One region of the Achromobacter sp. F4_2707 genome, then DNA from elsewhere that is predicted to be linked to it. Evidence: predicted binding sites of a transcription regulator. Region 1 holds the regulator's gene; each other region holds the start of a gene.
What was found. The regulator NrdR, encoded in region 1, represses ribonucleotide reductase genes. The targets are predictions, from matches to a motif close to CACNANATNTNGTG.

Region 2: a site for NrdR is predicted at 2,698-2,711, ahead of nrdA (class 1a ribonucleoside-diphosphate reductase subunit alpha). Genes of this name have one in related genera too.
Region 3: a site for NrdR is predicted at 2,742-2,755, ahead of VRY85_RS05170 (ribonucleoside triphosphate reductase). Genes of this name have one in related genera too.

The regions. Positions count from the first base shown of each region.
Region 1 covers NZ_JAZDRJ010000011.1:52,336-56,952, forward strand. The annotation lists gene VRY85_RS11615 (riboflavin synthase) at 1-615, opposite strand, end outside; gene ribD (bifunctional diaminohydroxyphosphoribosylaminopyrimidine deaminase/5-amino-6-(5-phosphoribosylamino)uracil reductase RibD) at 627-1,778, opposite strand; gene nrdR (transcriptional regulator NrdR) at 1,775-2,239, opposite strand; gene glyA (serine hydroxymethyltransferase) at 2,264-3,508, opposite strand; gene VRY85_RS11635 (YbhB/YbcL family Raf kinase inhibitor-like protein) at 3,686-4,318, opposite strand; gene tyrS (tyrosine--tRNA ligase) at 4,333-4,617, opposite strand, start outside.
Region 2 covers NZ_JAZDRJ010000013.1:12,706-17,322, reverse strand. The annotation lists gene nrdB (class Ia ribonucleoside-diphosphate reductase subunit beta) at 1-251, opposite strand, end outside; gene nrdA (class 1a ribonucleoside-diphosphate reductase subunit alpha) at 262-2,541, opposite strand; gene VRY85_RS12830 (methionine ABC transporter ATP-binding protein) at 2,981-3,823, shown strand; gene VRY85_RS12825 (methionine ABC transporter permease) at 3,828-4,490, shown strand; gene VRY85_RS12820 (MetQ/NlpA family ABC transporter substrate-binding protein) at 4,540-4,617, shown strand, end outside.
Region 3 covers NZ_JAZDRJ010000004.1:40,642-45,258, forward strand. The annotation lists gene VRY85_RS05155 (formate dehydrogenase subunit gamma) at 1-235, opposite strand, end outside; gene VRY85_RS05160 (FAD-binding oxidoreductase) at 351-1,760, opposite strand; gene VRY85_RS05165 (FadR/GntR family transcriptional regulator) at 1,757-2,530, opposite strand; gene VRY85_RS05170 (ribonucleoside triphosphate reductase) at 2,803-4,503, shown strand; gene nrdD (anaerobic ribonucleoside-triphosphate reductase) at 4,539-4,617, shown strand, end outside.

The DNA.
Region 1 (4,617 bases):
CGCTCGCGCGCCCAGCAAGCGCTCACAGTAGCGGGCAATCATATCAATTTCAATATTTACCGCTGCACCGGCCTGCAGGGATTTCAAGGTGGTGACCTGCACGGTGTGGGGGATTAGGTTGATACCAATCTCACACCCTTCGGGCTGATCTTCCACCGAATTCACCGTCAGGCTTACACCGTTGACGGTGACAGAGCCCTTGTACGCCATGTAGCGCCCCAGCTCGGGTGATACCAGAATACGTAACGCCCACGATTCGCCGACAGGCTCAAACGCAGTGACTTTACCCGTGCCATCCACATGGCCGGAAACAATATGCCCATCCAGGGTGTCGCCCAAGCGCATGGCGTGTTCCAGGTTGACTTCCCCTACACTGCCCAGCCCCACTGTGCGGTTCAGGCTTTCGCGAGATACATCGACATCGAAACCGTCTTCTCGCAAGGCGACGACCGTCATACAAGCCCCTTGAATGGCGATGGAATCACCCAGCTTAGTATCTTCACGCAGAAAGCCTGGCGCATGAATGGACAGTTTCACACCGGCATTTTCGTTGCCTTGCTCAAGTGGTGTAACCGCAGTGATGCGCCCCACTGCGGAGACAATACCTGTAAACATGATTTTTCCTATCAAAGATGACGCTGCGTAATGCGATCAAGCGCTTGGGTGAGTGCTGCCCAGTGGCCGGGATGACGCAGGCGCAAACGCATGTCTGTGCCCACCACCGTGGCCTCGACAAACTCGAAACGTTCGGCGGCATCCAGGGCCGGCACCGCTGGCATGTCGGCCATGCCCCGGCCTTGACCCAGCAACAGTGGCGCCATGTAGACCAGCAGCTCATCCACGCTGCCTGTTTCTAGTAAGGCTCCGGATAAGCGTGCGCCTGCTTCTACATGGACTTCGTTGACTTGGTGCGCAGCCAGCCAGCGCATAATCGAGGGGAGATCCACCCCCGCCGATGTGCTGGGCATGACAACGACTTCAATATTGCGTTGCGCCAAGCGCTCTGCCTTGGCGGGGTCGTTGCGGCATACAAACAGCCAGATTTTCTCGCCATCGAACAGCTGGGCGTTTTCATCGATTTCAAAACGGGCATCAATCACCGCCCGTATCGGCTGGCGTGGTGTATCGACTTCGCGCACATTCAAGCGCGGGTTGTCGCTGCGCACGGTGCCGATGCCGGTTAGCACCACACAGCTGCGCGCCCGCCACTGATGACCGTCCGCTCGCGCCAAAGGGCCGGTAATCCATTGGGATTCCCCGCCGGGCAGAGCAGTGTGCCCATCGAGAGAAATACCGGATTTCACCCATACCCAGGGCAGGCCCCGAACCATGCGCGAGACAAAACCGACATTCAGCGCCAGGGCCTCCTGCGCGCAAACACCGAGAGTAACGGCAATGCCGGCCTCGCGCAGCCGCGCCAGGCCCTGCCCCCCAACCAGGGGGTTAGGATCGCACATGGCGATAACCACCCGGCCCACCTTGGCGCTGATCAACGCATCAACGCACGGCGGCGTACGCCCGTGATGATTGCAGGGCTCCAGTGTTACGTACACGGTCGCGCCCTGGGTGTCGTGCCCTTTGGCAGCGGCATCCCTCAGAGCGACAACCTCAGCGTGCGGCCCACCCGCTTGTTGTGTGGCACCCTGGCCGAGAATGACCTCGTCGCGCACAATGACGCAACCTACTCGCGGGTTGGGGGCAGTGATGTAGAGAGAGGTTTCGGCCAACGCAAGGGCGTGCCGCATCCAACGTGCGTCAGCGGCTGCTTGAGGCGTCATTGCGAGCCTCCGGGCGATTGGAATTCAGAAATGGCTTTGACGAATTCCCCAACATCCTCGAAGCTGCGGTACACCGATGCAAAGCGCACATAAGCGACTTCGTCGAGTTCGCGTAACTCGGCCATGACCAAGTCGCCGATAAACCGCGAAGTGACTTCTTTCTGCCCGCTATGCAACAGTTGATCGCAAATGCGTTCGACGGCGGAATCCATTTGGTCTGTACTGACCGGACGTTTGCGCAGTGCCAGCTTGAAACTGGCCTGCAGCTTGGCAATATCGAACTCAACCCGCGTGCCGTTACGCTTCACCACTGCGGGCATGAGCAGCTCAGCCCGCTCGAAAGTGGTGAAGCGGCGTTCGCAGGCGGGGCAGCGACGCCGGCGCCGGATGACATCGCCCTCGTCCTGCACACGCGTGTCGATCACTTGGGTATCGGTGCGGTTGCAGTAAGGGCATTTCATGACGCGGGCCGCTGCCTGGAAGGATTAACGGTAAACGGGGAAACGTGCCGTCAACTCGTTGACCTTGGCGCGCACAGCGGCCAAGTGAGCTTCGTCGTACGGGTTGTCGAGCACATCGGCCAACAGATTGGCGGTGAGCTCGGCTTCGGCTTCCTTGAAACCACGGGTAGTCATGGCCGGAGAGCCCAGACGCACACCACTGGTGACGAAAGGCTTTTCAGGGTCGTTCGGAATCGCATTCTTGTTGACCGTGATATGCGCCTTGCCAAGGGCGATTTCGGCATCCTTCCCGGTAATACCTTTAGCGCGCAAATCTACCAGCATCACATGGCTTTCAGTGCGACCTGAAACAATGCGCAGGCCGCGCTTGACTAGGGTGTCGGCCAATACTTGCGCATTCTTGATGACCTGTGCGGCGTAATCCTTAAAGCTGGGATCCAGCGCTTCCTTGAAGGCGACAGCCTTGGCAGCGATGACATGCATCAGCGGGCCGCCCTGAATGCCGGGGAAGATGGCCGAGTTGACGATTTTTTCGTGTTCGGCCTTCATCATGATAACGCCGCCACGCGGGCCACGCAGCGATTTGTGCGTGGTGGAAGTGACGAAGTCGGCGTGCGGAACCGGGTTGGGGTATTGGCCGCCAGCGACGAGGCCTGCATAGTGGGCGATATCCACCATGAACAAGGCGCCGTTTTCGCGAGCGATACGGCCCATGCGCTCAAAGTCGATACGCAGGGCGTAAGCGGAAGCTCCGCCGACAATCAGCTTGGGTTTGTGTTCGCGAGCCAGGCGCTCAAGCGCGTCGTAATCGAGCTCTTCTTTTTCGTTCAGGCCATAGGAAACAAAGTTGTACAGCTTCCCGGAGGCGTTAACCGGCGAACCATGTGTCAGGTGGCCCCCTTCGGCCAGGTTCATACCCAGCACGGTGTCACCGGGCTTGAGTACCGCCATGTACACACCCTGGTTGGCTTGCGAACCCGAGTTAGGCTGCACGTTGGCGGCTTCAGCGCCGAAGATTTCCTTTAGGCGGTCAATCGCCAGCTGTTCAACGATATCCACATATTCGCAGCCGCCGTAATAGCGCTTGCCCGGATACCCTTCCGCATACTTGTTGGTGAGCTGAGTTCCCTGCGCCTGCATCACGGCGGGGCTGGTGTAGTTCTCAGAGGCAATCAACTCGATGTGTTGCTCTTGGCGCTCGTTCTCTTTCTGAACGGCTGCCCAGACTTCTGCATCGACCTTATCGAGGGTATTGGAGCGGTCAAACATGGGGCGATCCTTGCTTTACAAGAAATGAATCCAATATTCTAGCCTGTTCCCCTGCGTGAGGCGCTTAAAACCCCTTTTATGAAACGCAACCACAGGCAGAAACGAAAATGGCAGGGCGCCACCATACGGAAAGCCGCCCTGCCCTAACCAAACGGGTGAGTTACACCCGCTTCGGTGTTACTTAGATATGAGACGCGGGTTCAGCGTATAGATCCCGGTTATCGAAGCCTGCGCGAGAATATGCCCTTGCATGGCATTGAGCACGTCGTTAGCGTTGAAGCGCCCTTCTACCGGAAGTTCTTGTACATCCAACGCATAGACGGTGAACACATAGCGATGCGGGATGGAGTCATTCCAGGGTGGGCAGGGGCCGTCATAACCGAAATAGTCGCCATTCATATCGCGATCGTTCGCGAACCAGCCGGTGTAATCGTTGAGACCCTGGCGGGTGCCGTCAAGAGCCAGCGGGCCCGCTTTGCCTCGCGGCGTGATGCCATCGGAATAAGCGCCTTCTGCGATCTGCGTGGTGTGCGCCGGAATATCGATCAGCACCCAGTGATAGAAATCCACCCGAGGCAAGGTATCGGGAATTTCGCGGCCTTCCTGGTTGACGTCATCCGGTTTACTGGGGACATCTGGATCGTGGCAGATGACCACGAACGATTTGGTAGCAGCCGGTGCATCTGACCACGCAAGGTGCGGATTCGCATTACCTGCCAGCGCTACGTGCGTACTGGCGTCTGGCTTGGCAAAAGCATTGTGCTCGGGGATATTTCCCTGATCGGTAAACGACTCACTGATAAGCTTCATCGCGAACTCCTAGATCAAACTGTTAGCGTTATGCGGGCAAACTTGCGCTTGCCAACTTGTACCACGTAAGTACCAGCCCCCAATTCCAGGGATTTATCTTCAATTCGTTGGCCATCGACCTTTACGCCGCCCTGCTGAACGTTGCGTTGCGCTTCGGAACCCGAGACGGCCAGACCGGCTTCCCGCAGTATCTTGAGTATACCCATCGGTGCTTGGCCAACCGTGATTTCCGGCATGTCGTCAGGGATAGCCCCATCGCGGAAACGCGCTTCAAAAGAAGCCAGGGCGTCTTCCGCTGC
Region 2 (4,617 bases), on a different contig from region 1:
AGCAAGGTCTGGTACTTCAGGTTGCTGATGAAAATATGCTTTTCATGGTCGGGCAGGTTCTGGTAGTCGATACGGTCTTGTGAAATATCGACTTCCTCCGGGCGCCAGAAGAAGGACAGCTGCTTTTCGATCAGTTTTTCAAAAATAGGGTATTTCTGCTGATCGTAGCGGGCCACATTGACCGGCTGGCCAAAGAACATGGGCTCCTTCAACTGGTCGTTGTCGGTTTTCGGAAAAATGCTGTAGCTCATTGTGAACCCCTTAGATCTTGCATGCACCGCTTGCGCAGTCGTCGTCCTCAAGCATGGCATTGGGGTCGTCGGCGCCATCGCGGGTGTTGTGGTAATACAGCGTTTTTACGCCATACTTGTAGGCCAGCAGCAGGTCGCGCAGCAACTGCTTCATGGGCACACGGCCGCCTTCAAAACGCTGCGGGTCGTAGTTGGTGTTAGCCGAAATGGATTGGTCAACGAACTTCTGCATGACGGACACCAGTTTCAGGTAGCCATCGTTACTGGGCATTTGCCATAGCAGCTCGTACTGACCTTTCAGGCGTTCAAACTCGGGCACGACTTGGCGCAGAATGCCGTCTTTGGATTGCTTGACCGAAACCAGGCCACGCGGCGGCTCAATACCGTTGGTGGCATTGGCGATCTGGCTGGAGGTTTCGGAAGGCATCAGGGCCGTGAGGGTGGAGTTACGCAGGCCATGCTTCTGGATATCGGCGCGCAGCGTTTCCCAATCCAATTGCAGAGGCTCATTGCAGAGGGTGTCCAGGTCTTTCTTATAGGTGTCGATAGGCAGGATGCCGGCCGCGTAGGTGGTTTCGTTGAACGCTTTGCAAGGCCCGTATTCCTGCGACAGTTGTACCGACGCCTTGAGCAGGTAGTACTGCATGGCCTCGAATGTGCGGTGGGTCAGGCCCAGCGCAGAGTCATCGGAATAACGCACACCATTTTTGGCCAAGTAGTAGGCGTAGTTAATAACGCCGACGCCCAGGGAGCGGCGCTTTTCTGTTGCGTTCAGAGCGGCCTTTACGGGGTAGTCCTGGTAATCGAGCAGGGCATCCAGTGCGCGCACGATGAGGTCGGTCAGGCCTTCGAGTTCATCGAGCGATTCCAGCTCGCCTAGGTTGATGGCCGACAGCGTGCACAGGGCGATTTCGCCTTCCGGGTCGTTGAGGTCGTTCAATGCCTTGGTCGGCAGGGCGATTTCCATGCACAGGTTCGACTGACGCACGGGCGCTTGCTTGGGGTCGAAGGGGCTGTGCGTATTGCAGTGGTCAACGTTCTGGATGTAAATGCGGCCGGTGCCGGCACGTTCCTGCATCATCAGGGAGAACAGTTCAACGGCGGGCAAGCTGCGCTTGCGAATGGCGGGGTCTTGCTCGTACTGTTCGTAAAGGCGTTCGAATTCGTCTTGATCAGCAAAGAAGGCATCGTACAGGCCGGGCACATCGTGCGGCGAGAACAGGGTGATGTTGCCGCCTTTGATCAGGCGCTGATACATCAGGCGGTTGATCTGCACGCCGTAATCCAGATGGCGGATACGGTTTTCTTCCACGCCCCGGTTGTTCTTCAAGACCAGCAGGCTTTCCACCTCAAGGTGCCATAGGGGGTAGAACAATGTGGCTGCGCCGCCCCGGACCCCACCCTGGGAGCACGATTTGACGGCGGCTTGGAACATCTTGAAGAAGGGGATGCAGCCCGTATGCTGAGCTTCGCCACCACGGATTTCACTACCCAGTGCGCGGATACGGCCGCCATTAATGCCGATGCCGGCGCGTTGCGAGACGTACCGCACGATGGCGCTGGTCGTAGCATTGATGCTGTCCAGGCTGTCGCCGCATTCGATCAGCACGCAGGAACTGAACTGGCGGGTGGGGGTGCGCACACCGGACATAATCGGCGTGGGCAGAGAGATCTTGAACTGCGATACCGCATCGTAGAAACGTTTGATGTAATCCAGTCGCGTGTCGGCTGGGTACTTGGAAAACAAGCACATGGCCACCAGCATGTACAGGAACTGCGGGCTTTCGTAGATTTCCTTGGTGACGCGGTTCTGGACCAGATATTTACCTTCCAGCTGCTTGACTGCCGCATACGAAAAGTTCATATCGCGCCAGTGGTCGATATGATCGTTCAGCTCATCGAATTCGGCGCGGCTGTAGTCGGCCAGCAGGTGAGCGTCGTACTTTTCCATTTCAGTCAGCCGCTGCACGTGGTCGTACAGATGAGGCGGCTCAAACTGACCATAGGCGATCTTGCGCAGATGGAAAATAGCTAGACGGGCGGCCAGGTATTGATAGTCGGGAGTGTCTTCCGAGATGAGGTCGGCAGCCGATTTAATAATGGTTTCGTGGATGTCGCTGGTGCGGATTCCATCGTAGAACTGGATGTGCGAACGCAGCTCGACTTGAGACACCGAAACGTTGTCCAGATCTTTGGCTGCCCATTCGACGACGCGGTGGATTTTGTCCAGATCAATGGGTTCTGTTCGGCCGTCACGTTTGGTGACGTTCAATGTCTTTGGCTGGTTCATTTGGTTTAAAACCTCAATTCTGTCTTTGGAGGCGCCCGTCAACGCTGATGATGACAGGCGTGGGGATGTTTTGTGGAGGCTGTTAAAGCCGCTGCGATCGCTGGTTTGGAGGGCTTAATGCACCCGCGTCGTCTGTTTTTGAAGCCACAGTTTATAAACTATATGTAGTGTGCGCAATATGCTGCCTTACTACATCTAGTGATAAATTACTTTAACAAACATCGTGTACCAACTTGAATAATTTGCGTTTCAAGGGCTTAGAGAGGGCCAAGCCTCTGGCGTCGCTGAGTGGGAAGAGGGTGGGGTGAGCAAAAGCTCCGGCATAAGCTTATAAGTAAATAATGGTAGGACAATGCATTCGGCGCCAGCGGCGGCGCGTTATAATTTAATGTTTGTTACCACCGCGCCTTTAGACCGTTCGGTAGTCAACCGATCTCACATGCATTCACTAAATCAATCCGATGCGCCTCCCCTGATACGTTTGATGGAGGTCAGCAAGACGTTTGTTCTTCCGGACGGCGGCACATTCAATGCCGTACGCCCCGTGACGCTGGATATCGCTCAAGGACAGATTTTCGGGCTGATCGGCCGCAGCGGCGCGGGCAAGTCTACCTTATTGCGACTGATCAACCTGCTGGAGCGGCCCGATACCGGGAAAGTGCTTCTGAATGGTGAAGATCTCACCCAGCTTTCAAAGAAGCAATTGCGTGTTGCCCGACAAAATCTGGGCATGATTTTTCAGCAGTTCAATTTGCTGCAAAACGCCACAGTGTACGAAAACGTGGCGTTCCCGCTCACCTTGCATGGCCGTTTTAGCAAGAAAGCATTGAAGGAACGGGTGCATGAGTGCTTGGCGCTGGTGGGGTTGAGCGACAAACTACAGCATTACCCCGCGCAGTTGTCGGGCGGGCAGAAGCAGCGTGTGGCGATTGCCCGTGCGCTGGCGCCGCGCCCGCAGGTGCTGCTGTGCGATGAGCCCACTTCTGCGCTGGATGCCGACACCACGCGCACCGTGCTGGATACCTTGCGCGACATTAACGAGAAGCTCGGCGTCACCATTGTGATCGTGACCCATGAGCTGCCGGTCGTGCAGGCCCTTTGCACACGCGTGGCCGTTTTGGAAAACGGCGAGTTGGTGGAACAGTTTGATACCGACGACCATTCGATTCAGCGCATCAGCGTGCTGGGGCGCGAATTGGAGCGTGAGCGCCAAAAGGCCGTTATTTTGAGTCAGCACGCCGCCCGTATCGGTGAACCTGCCAAGTCTTTCAGCGAAGCCTAATCCCATGAGTGAAAACATCATCGCCATTTTGCCCGAGCTTTGGGTGTCCATCGCTCAGACCTTTCTCATGCTGGGTATCGGCGTGGCTTGCGCCATCGTCCTGGGCGGCCCACTGGGTGTATTGCTGTTCCAGATGGGGCCGAACCAGACATTGGAAAATCGCAGCGCCTACCTGATTGTCAGTTGGGTCGTTAATACGGTGCGTTCTTTCCCCTTCATCATTTTGCTGGTGGTGCTGACCCCTGTCACCGCAGCGTTGGTGGGCACATCTATCGGGCCGCTGGCGGCGTCCGTGCCGCTTTCTGTGGCGGCGGTGCCGTACTTCGCGCGTTTGGTTGAGCAAAGCTTGCGTGAAGTGCCGCGTGGCGTGATTGAAGCCGCCGAAGCCATGGGGGCCTCGCAACTGCAGATTGTGCGCCGCGTACTGGTGCGTGAAGCGCGCGCCGGGCTGGTGCTGGCGCTCACCGTTCTGGCCGTAAGCTTTCTTTCTTATTCAGCCGTTGCCGGTGTGGTGGGCGGCGGCGGAATTGGCGACTTGGCCATTCGCTATGGCTATTACCGCTTCCAGACAGACGTCATGCTGCTGACCGTGGCGTTGCTGATTGTGCTGGTGCAGATCATTCAGTTTGGCGGCAACGCGATTGCCCACCGGCTCGACAAACGCTGATCCGCTTGCTTGTTTTTATTATCGTTCTTGACACTCCAGGAGTCGTTCCATGTTGAATCTTCGTCGCCGTACCGTCCTGGCAGCATTCGCTGCCGCCGTGGCACTGGGCACTACCGCCGTACAAGCA
Region 3 (4,617 bases), on a different contig from region 1:
CACGACAGATGCGCAAGGTGTGGGGGCTTGCGGGCTGCGTGCGGAAATCCGGGTAGAAGGTCAGCACACCGTGCACTTCAGCCCGGGAAATATTGAAACCCTGAGCGATTCCCCCCACCAAATCGGCGGGGATATACCCCAGGGCATCTTGCAATTCATGCAGTGCGGGCAGCAGCCCTCCCGGTTGAGCGGCATGCCGGGCGATGATCCCCAGCAGTGGCGCAGGCATGGACATGGTGCAAAACCTCCTGGGGGATTTTCAAACTTCGCCTGCCACTGAAGCGGTGCGCAGGCCGCCGGATTCAGTGTACCCCTTAGGAATGATTTGTCACATGCCGGCCTGCCTGCTGCTACAGCATCTTGCCGGGGTTCATGATCGAGTTAGGATCAAAAATCTGCTTAATCTGCAGCATCAGCCTGACCTGCATGGGGTCTTTGTGATGATGGAAAGCATGGCGCTTGAGCTGACCGATTCCATGTTCAGCACTAATACTGCCGCCATAGTCAGCCACTTCCCCGAAAACGGCATCCGCCACTTTCCCTTCCCACTCCGCCGCCCAGGTTTTCTCGGCCCCCAGCGGGCGAGACACGTTGTAATGCAAGTTGCCATCGCCGAAATGGCCGAAGATAAACAGGCGGCAGTCGGGTGAAACCTTCCGCAAGCGGCGCTCAGCGGTTTCAATGAACTGAGGAATGCGCTCAATGGGCAGAGAAATGTCGTGCTTCAGATGGGGGCCATCCGCCCGCTGCGCTTCAGAAATCTCTTCGCGTAAGCGCCATAGCGTTTCCAGTTGGGACAGCGAGGCCGACACTGCCGCATCCTGGCACAAACCGTCCTCAAGCGCCTGGCCGATGACCTCTTCCAGTAAGGCCTGCAGGCCCTCCTCATTTGCCGTATCCGCCAGCTCGATCAGCACATAACCCGCGTACCGCTGCTCAAACGGCTGGTGCATGCCGTCTACGTGAGTCAGAACGAGGTCCAGGCATTCGTCAGTAAAGTACTCGAAGGCCTGGAGCCGGGCTCCGCACGCACCATACACCGAACGGAGGAGTTCCAACGCCTGTTGAGCCGACTCCACGGCCGCCAGCACAACGGAACGGACTTGGTTCAGGGGGTGAAGCTTGAGCGCCACCCCGGTAATCACGCCTAAGGTGCCTTCCGAGCCAATAAAAAGTTGCTTGAGGTCGTAGCCGGTATTGTCCTTATGCAGCGTTTGCAGGCCGTTGAAAATTTCGCCGTTGGGTAGCACCGCCTCTATCCCCAGCACCATTTCCCTCGCCATGCCGTAGCGCACCACATTCACGCCGCCAGCGTTGGTGGCCAGGTTACCGCCGATCTGCGAGGAATCTTCTGCCGCCAAACTCAGCGGGAGCAAACGCCCTTGTTCTTCGGCCGCCCGGCGCAAATTGCCTAATATGCAACCCGCATCCGCCACTAGCGTATTGGAAATGGTGTCGATGGCGCGAATCTGGTTCATGCGATCCAGCGACAACACGATGTTGGCGGGTGAGAGGTCCGGCGTGGCCCCACCGCACAAACCGGTGTTGCCGCCCCTGGGCACAACCGGGACACGATGCTCATTACACAGCCGCAAGCAATCAGCCACCTGATGGGTGTTGGTGGGCCGCACCACCGCCTGCGCGTTGCCTTTGTAGACCCCGCGCCAATCGGTCAGCCACGGTTCGATTTCAGCCGGATCGCTGATGACGACATCCTCGCCAAGCGTTTGCACCAGGGTCTTAAGAAATTCTTGATTCATTTACGGCCTGCGTTAAAGGAAGAAGGAGAAGAAGAGGTTGAAACCGACACATCAAGCCCAAGCCGTTCGCACGCACGCTGCAGATGTTCCTGGGCGCGTAAGCGGGCCTCCATGGGGTCGCGCGCACGAATCGCCCTAAATATGGCCTCATGTTCTTCGTGCACACTTTGGGTGCGCGCCAGTGCAGATTCATCAGTGGCGGGGCCTGCCATTTCCAGCTTCAGCGTATGTAGACGGGCCACTTGCACACTGTGGCGCCACTGGTCTGACAAATACGCCAGGAGCTGTGAATAGTGCGGATTATGGGTGGCTGCGGTCAAGCTGCGGTGAAAGGCGAAATCCCATTCCAGAGCGCTTTCAGGCACATGCAAAGACGCCCTGAGCTCAGCAAGAATATGCGCCATGTGACGCAGGTCTTCCTCGGTAGCGCGCTGCGCCGCCAACGCCGCCGCTTCCCCTTCCAAGCCCGCCCGCAACTCGTATATGTGCAGCAAGGCCTGGCGATCACCGGCCTGTGCGGTATTCATTTGGAAACCGTCCTGTAGAACGTTGCTCAACACCATGCAACCCACACCCTGGCGGCTACGTACCAGCCCCTGGGTGCGCAACCTTTCGGTCGCCTCGCGAATGACGGCCGCACTCACGCCAAACTCTTCGGCAAGCAAGCGGCCAGCCGGCAGTTTTTCGCCAACGGCGTATTGACCCTCCAGGATTCTATTGGTGAGAACGTCTGCCACATGATCGGTCAGACTGGTGCGTTGTTTCAGCATAGGAGCATATTATCAGGTTATCAGATAACCAGATAAGGTTTACGGCACCAAGCATCGTATGGCTGTTGCAAGCGTTACTCTGGCGCCGTCTTGGTTTCCTTATCTGTCGCGCCCTTTCTAAGCCCCCTGATTTGCGCCAAAACGCCCGTCGGCTCAGCCATTTTTAAGATAGATCAAGCATTTCCAAATCTGTTAGATGCAGCCCTTGAAGCACTACATGTAGTGATTTAAAGTCCACCAATCACTAAATACAGTATTCAAGAGGGTCAGCTATGGCAAGGATCGACGTACGGTCGTCAGTGGATGAATACCTGAATCGGGCGGACTGGCGCGTGAATGCCAATGCCAATCAGGGGTATTCGCTGGGCGGTTTAATTCTTAATTTGTCGGGCAAGGTGATCGCCAATTACTGGCTAGACCACGTCTACCCACCAGATATTGGCGAGGCCCATCGCGAAGGCGATTTGCACATTCATGATCTGGACATGCTGTCCGGCTACTGCGCCGGCTGGTCATTGCGCACGCTCCTGCACGAGGGTTTGAACGGGGTGCCTGGCAAGGTTGAGTCAGGCCCGCCACGGCATATGTCCAGCGCGGTTGGGCAGATCGTGAACTTCCTGGGCACCATGCAAAACGAATGGGCGGGTGCCCAAGCCTTCAGCTCCTTTGATACCTATATGGCGCCCTTCGTACGCAAAGATGCGCTCAGTTACGAAGCGGTGCGCCAGTGCATGCAAGAACTCATCTACAACCTGAATGTGCCATCGCGCTGGGGCACACAAACCCCTTTTACCAACCTGACTTTCGACTGGGTTTGCCCAGAAGACTTACGCGAACAAGTACCAGTTATCGGCGGTGAGGAAATGCCCTTCACTTATGGCGACCTCCAGGCGGAAATGGACTTGATTAACCGCGCCTATATAGAAGTGATGATGGATGGCGATGCCAAAGGGCGGGTATTTACCTTCCCTATTCCCACGTACAACATCACGGAAGATTTCGACTGGCACAGCCCCAATACGCAACGCCTATTCGAAATGACGGCGCGCTACGGCCTGCCCTACTTCCAGAACTTCATCAATTCGGAACTCAAGCCGAACATGATCCGTTCCATGTGCTGCCGCCTGCAGCTTGATTTGCGCGAGCTGCTTAAGCGCGGCAACGGCCTGTTTGGCTCGGCTGAACAGACCGGCTCGCTGGGGGTGGTCACCGTTAACTGTGCGCGGCTGGGGTATTTATACGCTGGCGATGAAGCAGCACTGATGGCGCGCCTGGATGAGCTTCTGGAATTGGGGCGAGACAGCTTGGAAATCAAGCGCACAGTTATTCAGCAACTGATGGACGACGGCCTGTTTCCGTATACGCGGCGCTATCTGGGCACCTTGCGCAACCATTTTTCCACCCTGGGCGTGAATGGCATCAATGAAATGATCCGTAATTTCACGCGCGACGAACACGACATTACCACCCGTTGGGGCCATGAATTTGCATTGCGGCTGCTGGATCACGTACGTGCGCGAATGGTGGAATTCCAGCAAGAAACCGGCCACATGTACAACCTGGAAGCGACGCCTGCCGAAGGCACGACCTATCGTTTCGCCAAGGAAGACCGTAAGCGCTGGCCCGATATTTTTCAGGCGGGGACCCATGAAACGCCTTACTACACGAACTCATCGCAATTGCCGGTGGGCTTCACGGACGACCCCTTTGAAGCGCTAGAACGCCAAGATGCTCTGCAATGTAAATATACCGGCGGCACGGTGCTACATCTGTACATGACCGAATCGCTGTCCAGCGCCGACGCTTGCCGCACCTTGGTGCAGCGCGCATTGGGCAACTTCCGCCTGCCCTACATCACCGTCACCCCAACCTTTTCCATCTGCCCCGTGCATGGCTACCTGAGCGGCAACCACCCGTACTGCCCCAAGTGCGACGAAGAGATTCTGGCACGCAAGCAGCGGGAAGCCGCCTGACCTTACCTCCCTATCATCTTTCTGAGGAATCTACTATGTCTACACACTTGCAAACCATCACACTACGTGACGACGAGCGCCAGCCTTGCGAAGTCTGGACTCGCGTCATGGGCT